4 regions of the Streptomyces sp. GSL17-111 genome follow, and region 1 is predicted to be linked to each of the others. Evidence: riboswitches for the same ligand, from Rfam matches in the RefSeq annotation. Region 1 holds a riboswitch; each other region holds the start of a gene.
What was found. A riboswitch is a leader RNA that binds a small molecule or an ion and turns the genes downstream of it on or off. The one in region 1 is predicted to bind cobalamin.
Positions count from the first base shown of each region.

Region 2: it holds a riboswitch for cobalamin, as region 1 does, so the genes downstream of both, V6D49_RS07245 (ribonucleoside-diphosphate reductase subunit alpha) here and V6D49_RS03760 (GHMP family kinase ATP-binding protein) in region 1, are expected to answer to the same signal.
Region 3: it holds a riboswitch for cobalamin, as region 1 does, so the genes downstream of both, V6D49_RS23060 (cobalamin biosynthesis protein) here and V6D49_RS03760 (GHMP family kinase ATP-binding protein) in region 1, are expected to answer to the same signal.
Region 4: it holds a riboswitch for cobalamin, as region 1 does, so the genes downstream of both, V6D49_RS20540 (prenyltransferase/squalene oxidase repeat-containing protein) here and V6D49_RS03760 (GHMP family kinase ATP-binding protein) in region 1, are expected to answer to the same signal.

Region 1 is NZ_JBAJNS010000001.1:904,512-908,017, forward strand. Features, by position in the region: gene V6D49_RS03755 (ferric reductase-like transmembrane domain-containing protein) at 1-592, opposite strand, end outside; cobalamin riboswitch at 924-1,068, shown strand; gene V6D49_RS03760 (GHMP family kinase ATP-binding protein) at 1,246-2,100, shown strand; gene V6D49_RS03765 (cysteine synthase family protein) at 2,097-3,119, shown strand; gene V6D49_RS03770 (ATP-grasp domain-containing protein) at 3,116-3,506, shown strand, end outside.
Region 2 is NZ_JBAJNS010000001.1:1,716,890-1,720,395, forward strand. Features, by position in the region: gene V6D49_RS07230 (carbon starvation CstA family protein) at 1-998, shown strand, start outside; gene V6D49_RS07235 (YbdD/YjiX family protein) at 1,001-1,201, shown strand; gene V6D49_RS07240 (GNAT family N-acetyltransferase) at 1,345-1,866, shown strand; cobalamin riboswitch at 1,921-2,079, shown strand; gene V6D49_RS07245 (ribonucleoside-diphosphate reductase subunit alpha) at 2,202-3,506, shown strand, end outside.
Region 3 is NZ_JBAJNS010000001.1:5,186,974-5,190,479, forward strand. Features, by position in the region: gene V6D49_RS23055 (cobyric acid synthase) at 1-627, opposite strand, end outside; gene V6D49_RS23060 (cobalamin biosynthesis protein) at 614-1,627, opposite strand; cobalamin riboswitch at 1,758-1,880, opposite strand; gene V6D49_RS23065 (hypothetical protein) at 2,062-2,274, opposite strand; gene V6D49_RS23070 (inorganic phosphate transporter) at 2,348-3,506, opposite strand, start outside.
Region 4 is NZ_JBAJNS010000001.1:4,598,962-4,602,467, reverse strand. Features, by position in the region: gene lanKC (class III lanthionine synthetase LanKC) at 1-1,691, opposite strand, end outside; cobalamin riboswitch at 1,923-2,088, shown strand; gene V6D49_RS20540 (prenyltransferase/squalene oxidase repeat-containing protein) at 2,236-3,506, shown strand, end outside.

The sequences.
Region 1 (3,506 bases):
GGGGGACCGCCAGGTACAGCGCGCCCTGACCGATCGGAATGGCGATCTGCCCGGTCCCGGAGTCGTACCATCCGGGCACGAAGCTGTCGGCGAAGCCCGCCCACAGTCGCTCCGCCCAGGCCAGCGACGTCTCGTAGCGCACCAGTTCGGCGGCGAACATCAGCGCGTGGGCGGCCATCAGCGCCATCGTGGTCAGGCTCGTCGTGCGGTGCCAGCGCTCCAGCGTCTCCCGGCGGACCGGCAGGCGGGCCGGCCGGCGGCCGGAGAGCAGGAGTCCGAACATGACCGTGCCCCAGGCCCACAGGAGCCCGGACCAGCCGAACGCCTGGCTGAGCAGGTACATCCAGTAGGTGCCGGGGTCGTCCATGAAGGGCATGACGGCGACGGTGTCCGAAGTGCCGGAGTCCATGCGCACGTACAGGAAGACGAACACGGCGGCCGTCACGAGCACCGCAGCGGCGGCGTCGGGCAGGGCGGCGCGGAGATCACCGCGCAGAGCCACCCGGTCGGGGGGAGGGGGCGTGCGTCCCGCCGGGGTGGCGGTTCCCGCCTCCTGGGGCCTCACCTCGTCCCGTCTCACCTCGGACGGCATCGCGGACCTCCCGTTTCTCAGAGCACCGCGGAAGAACGGTGCGCCTGGTTCGTGGGCGACCAGTCTGACCGATGTGACGAAGCGTCATAGAGGCGTGTTCAGGACAGAGTGGCCGGGACGATCAGTCAGCGGTACCGGAAGCGGAACGACGTGCGCCGTTTCCTGTGCGCCGGGCCGCTCACGCCCGGGACACCGTGGTGACGCACCCCCTCTTTCCGGCCAACCGCCGATGCGCCACTGTCGGGTCACACGGGAGGTCCCTACGCTGGGCGCGCAGCCGGTTCGGGCCTCCCGTTCGTCCTCCCGGGGCGCACGTGGGGAGCGACGCAAGAGGGAACCCGGTGGGAATCCGGGACTGTCCCGCAGCGGTGAGTGGGAACGAAAGCCGTCAACGACACTGGGCCCGCGTCGGTCCGGGAAGGGACGGCCGGTAGGGGTCCGCCTCTGGGTGGACGTGCCGACGAGTCCGAAGACCTGCCGCTGCGCCCGTGCGGCACGCGCGGGTTGTGCACGGTGACCTCGTGGACTGGGTCGGCGGTACGGACGGTCGCACGTTCCGGCGTGCCGCGTCCCCTCCCCGGCCCCGTGTTCGCGGCCCGGACGGAGGAGGACGTGTGCGTGACACCCGGAGTGCGCCTCCGAGAGCGGTGCCCATGTCAGGCGTCTGCCACGGCACCCTCGGCGAGCTGTACCAGGGCCCGCTGCGGGCCGGACCCGCACCGGAGATCGCGGTGGTCTCCTTCCCCGTGGAGCGTCACAGTTGGGTGTACTTCACCCCGGGGGCGGCCACGGCGGAAGCGAGTCCTTCGGCCCTCGGGGAGAAGTCGGCGACGGCGGCACGGCTCTTCCTGCAGCACTACGGCCTCACCCTGCCGCCGGGCGAGTGGAGTCGGCACTCGGATCTGCCGGTGGGCGTGGGCATGGCCAGTTCCACGGCCGACATCGTGGCGACCCTGCGCTGCCTTTTCCGGTTGTTCTCGCTGGAGTACGACGCGGACGTGATCCTCGGCGTCCTGGCGGCGATCGAGCGCTCCGACAGCGTCTTCCTCGACGAGTTCGCCCTGCACCTGAGCGGTCGGCACCGGGTGGTGCGGCGGCTGGGCACGGGCATTGGGTTCCACACCGCCTTCGTCACCGAGCCCGGCACCGTGGACACGGCCGCCGTGACACCGCGCCTGTTGGACCACTACCGGCGGCGGGGCGAGGAGTACGAGCGGTGCCTGGCCGACCTCCTCAAGGGTTTCGACTCGGCCGACCCCGCCGCCGTGGCCCGGGCCGCGTCGGCCAGCGCGGCCCTCTCCCAGGAGGTACTGCCCAAGACGACGTACGACGGCCTGCTCGCCCACCGCGACGAGTTCGGCGCCGAGGGAGTCTTCGTCGCCCACACGGGCTGCCTGATCGGCTACCTGTTCACCCACCGCCCGGATTCCGCGACCCGGGCCGATCTGTCCGCGTACGTCCGCTCGCTCGGCCATCAGTGCTCATTCGCCCAAGGAGGCTACGGGTGATCCACCCCCACATCACCGACGCCCTGAAGGTTCCCGACCTGGTCCGGCTCACCGACGGCACGGTCCTGCTGCGGTTCGAGTCCATGAAGATCTACTCCGCGCTGGCGGCCGTCCGCCACCTGCTCGACCGGGGCACGGTCCGCCCCGGACAGACCCTCATCGACAGCTCCAGCGGCATCTACGCCCACGCGCTCGCCCTCGCGTGCCACCGGTACGGGATGCGGTGCCACATCGTCGCCTCCACCACCGTGGACGCCACCACGCTCGCGCAGCTGGAGGTCCTCGGCGCCACCGTGGAACAGGTCGAGCCGTCAGAGAACCTGAAACTCGATCAGGAGTTACGGGTGCGGCGCGTCCGGGAGATCCTCGCCGAGCGTCCCGGCCACCACTGGATGCGCCAGTACCACGACGACATCCACTACCTCGGCTACCGCGACGTGGCCGACCGGATCGCGGCGACGGTGCCCGGTGCCGCGCTGACCGTCGTCGGCGGTGTCGGGTCGGGCGCCTCCACCGGCGGCCTCGTCGAACGGCTGCGGAGCAGGGACCCCTCGGTGCGCCTCGTCGGCGTCCAGCCCTTCGGCAGCATCACGTTCGGCAGCCAGAAGCACCACGATCCCGAGGCGATCATCGCGGGCATCGGGTCGTCGATCGTCTTCGACAACGTCCGCCACCACCTCTACGACACCGTGCACTGGCTGGACTTCACCCACGCGATGGCCGGTGCGATCGCCCTGCTGCGCGACCACGCGGTGTTCGCCGGGCTCTCCACCGGCGCCGCGTTCCTGGCCGCGACGTACGAGGCACGCCGCCACCCCGACCGGCTGCACCTGGTGGTCGGCGCCGACACCGGCCACCGCTACGTCGAGCGCGTGTTCGCGCGGCACGCGGAGGCCCTGGACCCGACGGCCCTCAAGCCCGTCGAGGTGGGCGGACCGGAGGACATGACCATGCCCTGGTCCCGCACGACGTGGAAGCGCGCCGCCTGCCCGGATCGCTGGAAGGAGCCCGCCGCATGACCGTGGCCTGCCTGGAGTCCCTGACGTTCGGCCTCGGCCGCCTGGTGGACGCCGCCGGGGCGCTCGGCGAGCGGCTGCTCCTGCTGACGCGCGACCCGTCCTTCTACGCCTACGAACTGGACCGCCTGCCCCCCGGCTCCCTCGACGTCGTCGAGACCGACACCTTCGACGTGGAGCGGCTCACCGGCCACCTCCAGGACACCCCCGGGCTGCGCGGCCTGATCAGCTCCACGGACACCTGGACGCTCACCGGGGCGGAACTCACCGCCCGGCTGGGCCTACCCGGTCTCGACCCCGCCGTGCTGAGGCTGACCCGCGACAAGGCCGCCGTACGCAACCGCCTGCACGGAGCCGGACTCACGCGCGGACAGGCCGTCGAGGTCCCCG
Region 2 (3,506 bases), 810 kb from region 1:
CCGTCAACGCACCCGTGGGCGCCATCGGGGACTCCGTGCAGTCGGCGTCGGAGGCCGTCGCGGGCTTCGGGTTCAGCATCTCCCCCGAGGCGCTGACGGCGGCGGCCGAGTCCGTCGAGGAGGAGTCGCTGCTCTCCCGCACCGGCGGCGCGCCGACGTTCGCGCTCGGCATGTCGGAGATCTTCTCGGCCGTCGTCGGCGGCGCCGCGATGAAGGCGTTCTGGTACCACTTCGCCATCATGTTCGAGGCCCTGTTCATCCTCACGACGGTGGACGCCGGTACCCGGGTCGGCCGCTTCATGCTCCAGGACACCCTGGGCAACCTCTACAAGCCACTGCGGGACGTGAGCTGGAAGCCGGGCGTGTGGCTGACGAGCGCGATCGTGGTCGGCGGTTGGGGCTACTTCCTGTGGGTGGGTGTCCACGACCCCCTCGGCGGTATCAACCAGCTCTTCCCGCTCTTCGGCATCGCCAACCAGCTCCTCGCCGCCGTCGCCCTGGCGGTGTGCACCACGCTGCTGGTGAAGTCGGGACGGCTGAAGTGGGCGTGGGTGACCGGCGTCCCGCTCGCCTGGGACGTCGCCGTGACGCTCACCGCGAGCTGGCAGAAGATCTTCTCCGGCGACCCCCGGGTCGGCTTCTTCACCCAGCGGAGCATCTACCAGGAGGGCATCGACAACGGTGAGGTGATCGCCCCGGCCAAGGACATGGACGAGATGCACACCATCGTCACCAACTCGACGGTCGACGGCGTCCTGTGCGCACTCTTCGCCCTCCTGATCATCGTCGTCATCGTCGACGCGGGCCGCGTCTGCTGGAAGGCGGTCCACGCGCCGGAGACGGTGAAGCTGCACGAAGCCCCCTACCAGCGCTCCACCGTGGTGGCCCCGGCCGGGCTCTTCGCCACCAAGGAGGAGAAGGCGGAGATGGCGGCGGCAGCGGCCGCCGGGGACGGCGGCGGCCCGGGGACGGAGCGGCCGGTGGGAACGCGCTCGTGAGCCTGTCGGCACGGGTGCGGGCGCTGGCCGCCCGCACCCGGTGGTACTGGCGTGAGGCGACGGGGGAGGCCGCCTACGACCGCTACGTCGCCCACGCGCGCGCCCACGACCCGGACGCCCCGGTGCTCAGCCGCCGCGCCTTCGAACGCCGCCGCACGGACGCCCGCGAGGCCGACCCCCGCGAGGGCTTCCGCTGCTGCTGACCCCCGGCCCGCCGGTGGGCCGCCGTTCCCCCCATGGCGGCGGCCCACCGGCGCCCGCACCGTCCCGCACCGCCCGACCCCGTGCCGATGACCGTGTTCGAAAAGACCCGCACGATGTCCGAGCCGTGCAGGAGACTGGCCCCATGGACGTCACCACGGATCTCACCGTGCGCCCCGCGCGCCCGGAGGAACTGGACGCGATCGGGGAGCTGACCGCCGAGGCCTACCTCGGCGACGGCCTGCTGGACTTCGGCGAGGAGGACCCGTACCTGGCGGAGCTGCGGGACGTCCGGCGTCGCTCCCTCCACGCCGAGGTGCTGGTCGCCGCCGACGAGCGGAACGGCGAGGTGCTGGGCGCCGTCGCCTTCGTCGGCGAGGGCGGCCCGTACGCCGATCTGGCCGGGACCGGCGAGGGCGAGTTCCGGATGCTCGCGGTGCGTCGCGAGGGCCGGGGGCGCGGCGCCGGGGAGGCGCTCGTCCGCGCCTGCGTGGAGCGGGCACGGGAGCGGGGGCTCGCACGGCTGGTGCTCTCCAGCCAGGCGGGCATGGAGCCCGCGCACCGGCTCTACCGGCGCCTCGGCTTCGTCCGCACCCCCGAGCGGGACTGGGAGCCGCTGCCCGGCTTCGGTCCCCTGTGGACGTTCGCGCGGGAGCTGGCGGCGTGAGGCGCTGACGCTCCCCTCCCCCGCCCCCTTCGGTGCGCGACACCGTGGGACACAACATGTAGGGGTGCCGGGAGTTGTCGCCCCTACATGTATGCTCGACCCGCTGTCTTAGCAGGGGAATCCGGTGGGAGTCCGGAGCTGTCCCGCAACGGTGTGCACGGTGCCGCAGGGTGCCGCGCGAGCCCGAGTACCTGCCGACGGCGCAACGATTCGTCCGGGCCTCGTGGAATGGGCCGGGGGACGTTCCGCGGTGTGTTCCGCCCGTAGTGGCGGCCGGTCCGTGTGCGCCTGCCCGCCTCCCGCGCGGCCCCGCACAGCGAGGGAGAGCACACCCCGTGACCATCGCATCCGCGGAACCCGCGTCGGCGGAGTTGTCGCGCACGCTGACGGAGCTGACGGCCGACCTGCCCGCGCTCTCGCCTGCCGCGGTCGCCGAGGCGGCGCTGCGGGGCGCCCGTCGCGCCGCAGGGACGGGCGAACTGCACGCGCTGGCCGTCGAGGCGGCCGCCGGCCTCATCGGTGAGGAGCCGCAGCACTCCCGGCTCGCCGCCCGGCTGCTGACCCTGGCCATCCGCCGGGAGGCGGCCGAGGAGGGCGCGGTGTCCTTCTCGACGTCCGTGGCCGCCGGGCACTCCGCCGGGCTCCTCGCGGACGCCACGGCCGGCTTCGTCCGCGCACACGCCGACGCGCTCGACGCCCTGGTGGATCGGGCCGTGGCCGAGGGCGCCGACGACCGGTTCGAGTACTTCGGGCTGCGGACGGTCCACTCCCGCTACCTGCTGCGCCACCCGGTCAGCCGCCGCGTCGTCGAGACGCCGCAGCACTTCCTGCTGCGGATCGCGTGCGGGCTGGCCCCGGCCGACGGCGGGGAAGCGCTCTCCGAGGTCGCGGAGCTGTACCGGCTGATGAGCTCCCTGGCCTACCTGCCCTCCTCCCCCACCCTCTTCAACTCCGGCACGCGGCACCCGCAGATGTCGTCCTGCTACCTGCTGGACTCGCCCCGGGACGAGCTGGACTCGATCTACGAGCGCTACCACCAGGTCGCACGCCTCTCGAAGCACGCCGGCGGGATCGGGCTGTCGTACACGCGGGTGCGCGCACGGGGGTCGCTGATCCGGGGCACCAACGGGCACTCGGGCGGCATCGTGCCCTTCCTGCGCACGCTGGACTCCTCGGTCGCGGCCGTCAACCAGGGCGGTCGGCGCAAGGGCGCGGCCTGCGTCTACCTGGAGACCTGGCACGCGGACGTCGAGGAGTTCCTCGAACTGCGCGACAACACCGGCGAGGAGGCCCGCCGCACCCACAACCTCAACCTCGCGCACTGGATCCCGGACGCGTTCATGCGCCGCGTGGAGGCCGACGAGGACTGGTCCCTGTTCTCCCCGGTGGACGTGCCGCACCTGCCCGACCTGTGGGGCGAGGAGTTCGACGCCGCGTACCGCGAGGCCGAGGCCGCCGGGCTGGCGGTGCGCACCGTCCCCGCCCGGCAGCTGTACGCCCGGATGATGCGCACGCTGGCGCAGACCGGCAACGGCTGGATGACGTTCAAGGACGCCGCCAACCGGACGGCGAACCAGACCGCGCGGCCCGGCTCCGTCATCCACTCCTCCAACCTCTGCACGGAGATCCTGGAGGTCACC
Region 3 (3,506 bases), 4.3 Mb from region 1:
GGAGACGTCCCCCCGGAACTTGTTGACGAGGTAGCCCGACACCAGGGCCTGGTCCGCGCGGGACAGCAGCGCCGTCGTCCCGAAGAAGGACGCGAACACGCCGCCCCGGTCGATGTCGCCGACCACGACGACGGGCATCCGGGCGGCCCGCGCCAGCGCCATGTTGACGATGTCCGTGCGGCGCAGGTTGATCTCGGCCGGGCTGCCCGCGCCCTCGCAGATGACCGCGTCATGGGTGCGGCGCAGTTCGGCCAGGCACTCCGTCACCGTCCCCAGCAGCCGCTCGGAGCGGCCCCCTTGGTAGCCGCGCGCGCTCAGCTCCCCGACCGGCCGACCCAGCAGGACGACCTGGCTCGTGCGGTCGCCGCCGGGCTTCAGCAGCACCGGGTTCATCAGCGCGCTCGGCTCGACGCGGGCGGCGGCGGCCTGCATGGCCTGCGCCCGTCCGATCTCGGCGCCCTCCCGCGTCACGAAGGAGTTGAGCGACATGTTCTGCGCCTTGAAGGGCGCGACCTTCAGCCCGCGCCGGGCCAGCCAGCGGCAGATGCCCGCCGTCACCACGCTCTTGCCCGCGTCCGACGTCGTCCCCGCGACGAGCAGCGCTCCGCCCGCGTCACCGTCCGCCATGGTTCCTCCTGTCACGCCGCCCCGGACGTCCCGCTCCCACCGGACGACCCGCCCGCACCGCCGCGCGGCCCAGCGTGCGTCCGGCGACGGTCACGGCCAGCGCCGCCAGTCCGACGTGGCGGGAGAGCCGCACGGCCCGCTCCACGTCCGCCACCGTCACCTCCCGGCCCGAGGCGCCGCCCAGGACGGGACGGTGCTCGACCCGGCCGCCGTAGGCCAGCGTGCCGCCCAGCCGGACACCGAGCGCCCCGGCGAACGCCGCCTCCACCGGCCCGGCGTTGGGGGAGGGATGCCGGTGCGCGTCGGCCCGCCAGGCCGCCCGCGCCCCGACGGGGTCGGGTCCCAGCGCGACGGCCAGCGCCGCCGTCAGCCGCGCGCCGGGCCACCCGGCGACATCGTCCAGCCGCGCCGCCGCCCAGCCGAACCGGCGGTAGCGGGGCGAGCGGTGACCCACCATCGCGTCCAGCGTGTTGACGGCCCGGAAGCCCGCCAGGCCCGGAACACCGGCCAGCGCGCCCCACACGAGGGCACCGACGACGGCGTCGGAGGTGTTCTCGGCGACGGACTCCACGACCGCGCGGGCGATGCCGTCCGCGTCCAGCGCCTGCGGGTCGCGGCCGCACAGGTGCGGCAGCCGGGCGCGTGCCGCCTCGACGTCACCGGCCTCCAGCGCGGCGGCGACGGCCCGCGCCTCCCGGGCGAGCGAGGTACCGCCCAGCACGCTCCAGGTGACCGCGGCGCTCAGCGCGACGGCCGCCGGGTTCGCGTGCCGGGCGGGCAGCCGGTCCGGCGCACGGCAGAGTGCGGCGGCGGCGAGGACGACAGACCCGGCGCACAGGGCGGTGTGCGCGGCCCCGGCGGCGCGGTGGTCGCGCCACAGCAGGCGTTCGGCGCGTCCCGCCGCGCGCCCGAAGGCGGCCACGGGGTGCGCGCGGCGCGGATCGGCGAGGAGGGCGTCGCCGAGGAAGCCGAGGAGGACCCCGGCAGAGGTGCGGCCCATGGCGTCGTCAGCTCGCCGTCGGCACCTGCTCGGTGGGCGGGGCGCAGCGGTCTGGAGGCATGGCGGTGCCGGGCATGCGATGTGTCCTCACTCAGGGTCCGCGCCCTGGCTCGACGTGTCCGGCGACGAGAGTCTCCTGGCTCCCGGATCGACACGTCCCCCGGCCTTCCAACCGCGCGCGGCCGTGACCTCGGGTGGGGGAGTGCTCCCCGGTGACAGTGGCGGGACCGCGCCGGATTCGCACCGGCTTCCTCCCCTGCCGCCGTTTGGCAACGCGAAGTCCACCACGGCCCGCAGAAGGCGTCAACTCGGCGCTGACCTGCGTCGGGAGAGTGTGAGCAGACACACGGCGGAGGGGCACGGACCTGATCCGTGCCCCTCCGCCGTGCTGCGTGCGCGCTCGCGAGGGCCCGACGTGTGCGGGCTGTCGGCGGCTACGCCGCGATGGTGTAGATGCCCAGCGCCACGGCGCCGGCGCAGACCGCGTAGGCGGCGTAGGAGCCCACGCGGGCCAGCGCACCGGTGCTGCCGTCCGCCTTGCGCGCCGAGCCGCCGACGATGCCGAGGGTGAAGACGCCCACGAGGGCGACCGTCGCCACCAGGCTGACGCCGAAGACCTGGCCGAGTGCTGCCCAGTCGATGTCCATCAGGCTTGTCCTTGGGGGGTCGTGGTGCGGGGAGCCAGTTCCGTCGCCGTGAGACGGCGCTGGGGGTGCGCCGTCAGACGGCGCTCGGGGTGCGGCGCTCGGCCGCGTTCGGGTCGTCGTCCGGCTGGGAGTCGCCGCGCTGCGCGCCGACCGGCGGCGGGCTGACGGCCTGGACGGCGGCGGACATCACGCCGGAGTCCCCGGCGTCGCCCGCGCCCTGGCCGGCCGGCTCGGCGGACGGGCCGGGCTCGTCGTCGTTGACGTTGGTGTGGTCGACGACGGCGCGGCGGGAGGCGGCCCAGATCGCGCCGGAGGCGGCCACGAAGAGGACGGCCACCACGGTGACGCCCCAGTCGCCCTGGACGGCCAGCAGCGCCGCCAGCGCGGCGACCAGACCGGCCGCCGGGATCGTCAGGCCCCAGGCCGCGAACATGCGGTACGCCGTGTTCCAGCGCACCACGCCGCCCTTGCGGCCGTAGCCCGAGCCCATCACCGAACCGGAGCAGACCTGCGTGGTGGACAGGGAGAAGCCGAGGTGCGAGGAGGCCAGGATGGTGACGGCCGAGCTCGTCTGCGCGGCGAAGCCCTGCGGCGGGTGGATGTCGGTGAGGCCGCGGCCCATGGTGCGGATGATGCGCCAGCCGCCCAGGTAGGTGCCGAGGGCGATCGCGATACCGGCCGAGGCGATGACCCACAGCGGCGGGTCGGCGTCCCCGGCGATGACGCCGCCGGAGATCAGGGCGAGCGTCATGACGCCCATGGTCTTCTGCGCGTCGTTCGTGCCGTGTGCCAGCGAGACGAGGGCGGCCGAGGTGATCTGGCCGGTGCGGTAGCCGCGCGAGGTCTTCTCCGGGTCCGCGTTGCGCGCCGCCCGGTAGGTCAGCCTGGTCGCCAGGAAGGCGGCGAGGCCGGCGACGACCGGGGCGATGAACGCGGGGATGAGGATCTTGCTCAGGACGGCGTCACCGTCGACCGCGCCGATCCCGACGGACGCGACCGTCGCACCGATCAGACCGCCGATGAGTGCCATGGAGGAACTGGAGGGGATGCCGCCCAGCCAGGTGAGCAGGTTCCACAGGATGGCGCCGACCAGGCCCGCGAAGATCACTTCGGGCTGGATGCCGGCCGTCTCGTCGATGATGCCCTTCGAGATGGTGGTGGCGACCTCGATGGAGAGAAACGCTCCGACGAGATTGAGGATCGCCGACATGGTCACCGCCGCCTTGGGCTTC
Region 4 (3,506 bases), 3.7 Mb from region 1:
AGCCCCCGGCCCTCCCCGAACTGGGCGACGTCGCCGGGGAACAGGCGGTCGTCGCGCTCGGGCGTCGCGGAGGCGAGGATGGCGCGGACCATGGAGTCGCGGCTGTGCGGCCAGTCGCCGGGGTGGACGCCGGGCGCACGGTCGCCGTCCACCCGGTCGGTGGACCGGGCGGCCGTCGCGAGGCGCCCGCCCGGCGCGGCGCGTTCCGGCGCGGGGCGTTCCGGCGCGGGGCGCACGGACCCGTCCCCCGGGGGGACGCTCCGTGCGCCGCCCTCGATCTCGGCCACCGCCTCGTCCAGGAACGACCGGGGCACGTCGGGGAACTGCTCGGTGACGACGTCCGCCAGGTGGGCCGCCATGCCGCGGTCCACGGCCAGCAGCGTCGTCACGGGCAGGAAGAGAGCCAGGCGCAGGCAGGCCAGGGCGTAGGTGTCGATCGCGAAGCCGCGGCGGTCGGCGGGGGCCAGGAAGCCGGGGTGCGCGACGGCCTGCCGCGGGTCGTCCTCGACGGGAGCGGCCGCCTCGAAGTCGAGCAGCGAGATGGACTTCTCGTCGGGCGCGACCATGATGTTGAACATGTGCAGGTCGTTGAAGACGATGCCGCGTGCGTGCACGGCGGCGACGGCGTCGGTGACGGCCCGGTGGACCGTCAGGGCCCACTGGGTGTAGTCGGCGACGGCGCGGGGCTCGGGGTTCTCGGTCAGCAGGGGGTGACGCTGGGCGAAGAAGGCGTTGAGCGTCTGGCCGGGCAGGTGGTCCATCACCAGGAAGCGGTGGCCCTCCAGGGTGAACCAGTCCCGTACGCCGGGGGCCACGCCGCTGCCCGCGAGCCGCTCCAGGGCCGCCTTCTCGCGCTCCAGCCGGCGCACGGCGTCGGCGCCGTCGGCGGCCAGACCGGCGTGCGGGCGTCCCTCCTTGAGCACGACCTCCTCGCCGGTGCGGGTGTCCTTCCCGGCGTAGACCCCGCCGCCGTTGGAGAAGTGCAGGGCCCGCTCGATGCGGTAGGGCAGGTCGGCGACGGTCGCGGAGTTGCGGGCGTCCAGGTGCGGTTGGAGGCAGGCGGGGAGAGTGACCCACTCCGGGACGGTGAACACCGGGTCCCTGCGGTCGGGCACGAGGGTGCCCTCGGCGTTCTCCAGCGCGGGGACCAGCGTCCCGTGCTCGTCCAGGCAGTGCCGTGGGGCGAACGCGCCGTACCGCACGTAGAGGGGGCCCTCGTGCCAGCGCAGGTCGGTGAGGATGTAGGGGCCCGGCTCCCCGGAGAGCTCCGCGTCCAGCTCGGTGAGCACGGTCCGCAGCTGCTCCTCGTCCACCGGGTAGACGGTCACCGCCTTGCCGCTGTGGCCGCGATCGGCGTACTTGGCGTTGCGCAGGTGCAGCAGGTGCAGGTCGGGGACGAACTTGAAGGCGACGCCGCGCGGGACGCAGTAGTCCCAGACGCGTTCGACGACGGTGCCGGCGTTCCCCAGCGTGGCCGAGACGTGCACCTTCCACCCCTGCGCGGGGAACTCACCCTGTTCCGGGCGCAGTTCCAGCCAGTCGCCGCTGCGGGCGGACAGCCAGCCCTCGGGGACCGGGCGGCGGGCGGCGGCGAGCGTCGCGTCCCGGCCACCCGCCGCGGTGGAGAGACGGTCGGGGGTCTCGTAGAAGTGCGGGTCGGCCAAGCAGTAGGCCTCGTACCGGCTGTCCATCGTCCCCCTTCGGTTCCGGGTCGGTGCACGGGGGGGGGTCGGCCCCTCGTTCCGGCTCGGCACAGACGTTTCCATGCCGGTGCGTGACCGAACAGTCACGGCTGTCATGAGACCGGTATGACAAACGCATGGGCTGTTGGGCCCCGGTGGACCAGTCACCGTGCGGCACCAAGAAGAACGCTGCGTGTCCCACCTGCTGAGCGGGTGTGACCGGCGGCACCGCGGCCCGGGCCCGTTGCGCCGTTAGAGTGTCCGGTGCAGTACGCGCCCTGGTCGGGGGAAGCCGGTGGGAATCCGGCGCTGACCCGCAACCGTGAACGGCACCGCAGGACCGCACCGGAAGGAGCGGCTCCGGCGGGCCGCGAGCCGGAAGACCCGCACCACGGCGTACCCCTCCCCCGGGAGGGTCCATGGCTCCCGGCGGAGCGTTCGCAGCGCGCCGCCGGCACCGTCGAGGTCTGCGGATGCCGAGCCCGGAGAGCCGCGCGCCCAGCGTGGCCCGCCCGTGGTGCCGGTGTGCGCGACCGCCACCGAAAGGCACCTGATGCTCCTGCGCCGCTGCGCCACGGCCCTGGCCGCCGCCACCGTCCTGAGCGCGTCGGCGGCCCCCGCCGCCCTGGCCGACGCCTCCCCGTCCCCGTCCGCCGAGGTGACGCTCCCGGCCGGGTTGTACGGCGCCGGGGACCCGCAGTACGACGCGGTGTGGCGGCAGTCGACGGCGCTGCTCGCGCAGGACGCGCTCGGCGTCACCCCGGCCGAGTCGGCCGTGGAGTGGCTGACGGACCAGCAGTGCGACGACGGTTCCTTCACCTCCTACCGCGCGGACCCGCAGGCGCCCTGCGACGCGGAGACACCGCGCGACACCAACGCGACGGCCATGGCCGTGCAGGCCCTGGCGGCGCTGCGCGGAGCGGACGCGGGCGCGGTCGGGGACGCGGTGGCGTGGCTGGAGTCGGTGCGCAACGAGGACGGCGGCTGGGCGTACTACGCGGGCGACCCGGCGTCCGACGCCAACTCCACGGCCGTCGTCGCGGGCGCGCTGAACGCGGCGGGCCGCGACGGCTCGGGCGAGGACTCCCCCGCCGCCGCGCTGAGCGCCTTCCAGCTCGGCTGCGACGCGCCGGACGGGCAGGCCGGCGCCTTCGCCCACGTCCCCGAGGAGAACGGCGACCTGAAGCCGAACGGCCTGGCCACGGCGTCCGCCGCGCTCGGGGCGCAGGGCCTGGGCCTGGCGGCCGAGGCCGCCGGTCAGGACGCCGGGACGCCGACGCTCCCGGAGTGCGACGAGGACGGCCGGTTCCCGGCCGAGCGGTCCGCGCAGGCCGCCGCCGCCTACCTCAGCGCCGAACTGGAGCGCAACGGCGGCTACCTGGAGTTCGCCATGCCGGGCGCCGAACCGCAGCCCGACCACAGCGGGACCGCGCTGGCCGTCATCGCCCTGGCGGCGGGCGGTCACGAGGACGCCGCGCGGGAGCCGCTGAACTGGCTGGCGGACCACCACGGCCAGTGGCAGGGCCTGAACGAGAGCCCGGCGGGCCTCGGTCAGCTGGTGCTGGCGGTCCGGGCCACGGGCGGCGACCCGGAGGCGTTCGGCGGCTCGGACCTGCTCGCCCGGCTGAGCGCCACCGGGCCGGAGCCGCAGCCCTCGAAGGAGCCCAAGGGGTTGGCGTCCGAGAATCGCGACGGCGCGGACGGCGAGGAGGGGAACGGCGCGGCCGTGTGGTGGGTCGTCGGCTCGATCTTCGTCGCGGGCGTCGGCATCGGCCTGCTGGTGAGTCTGCGCAAGCGCGGCACGGGCACGAACGGCTCGGCCGA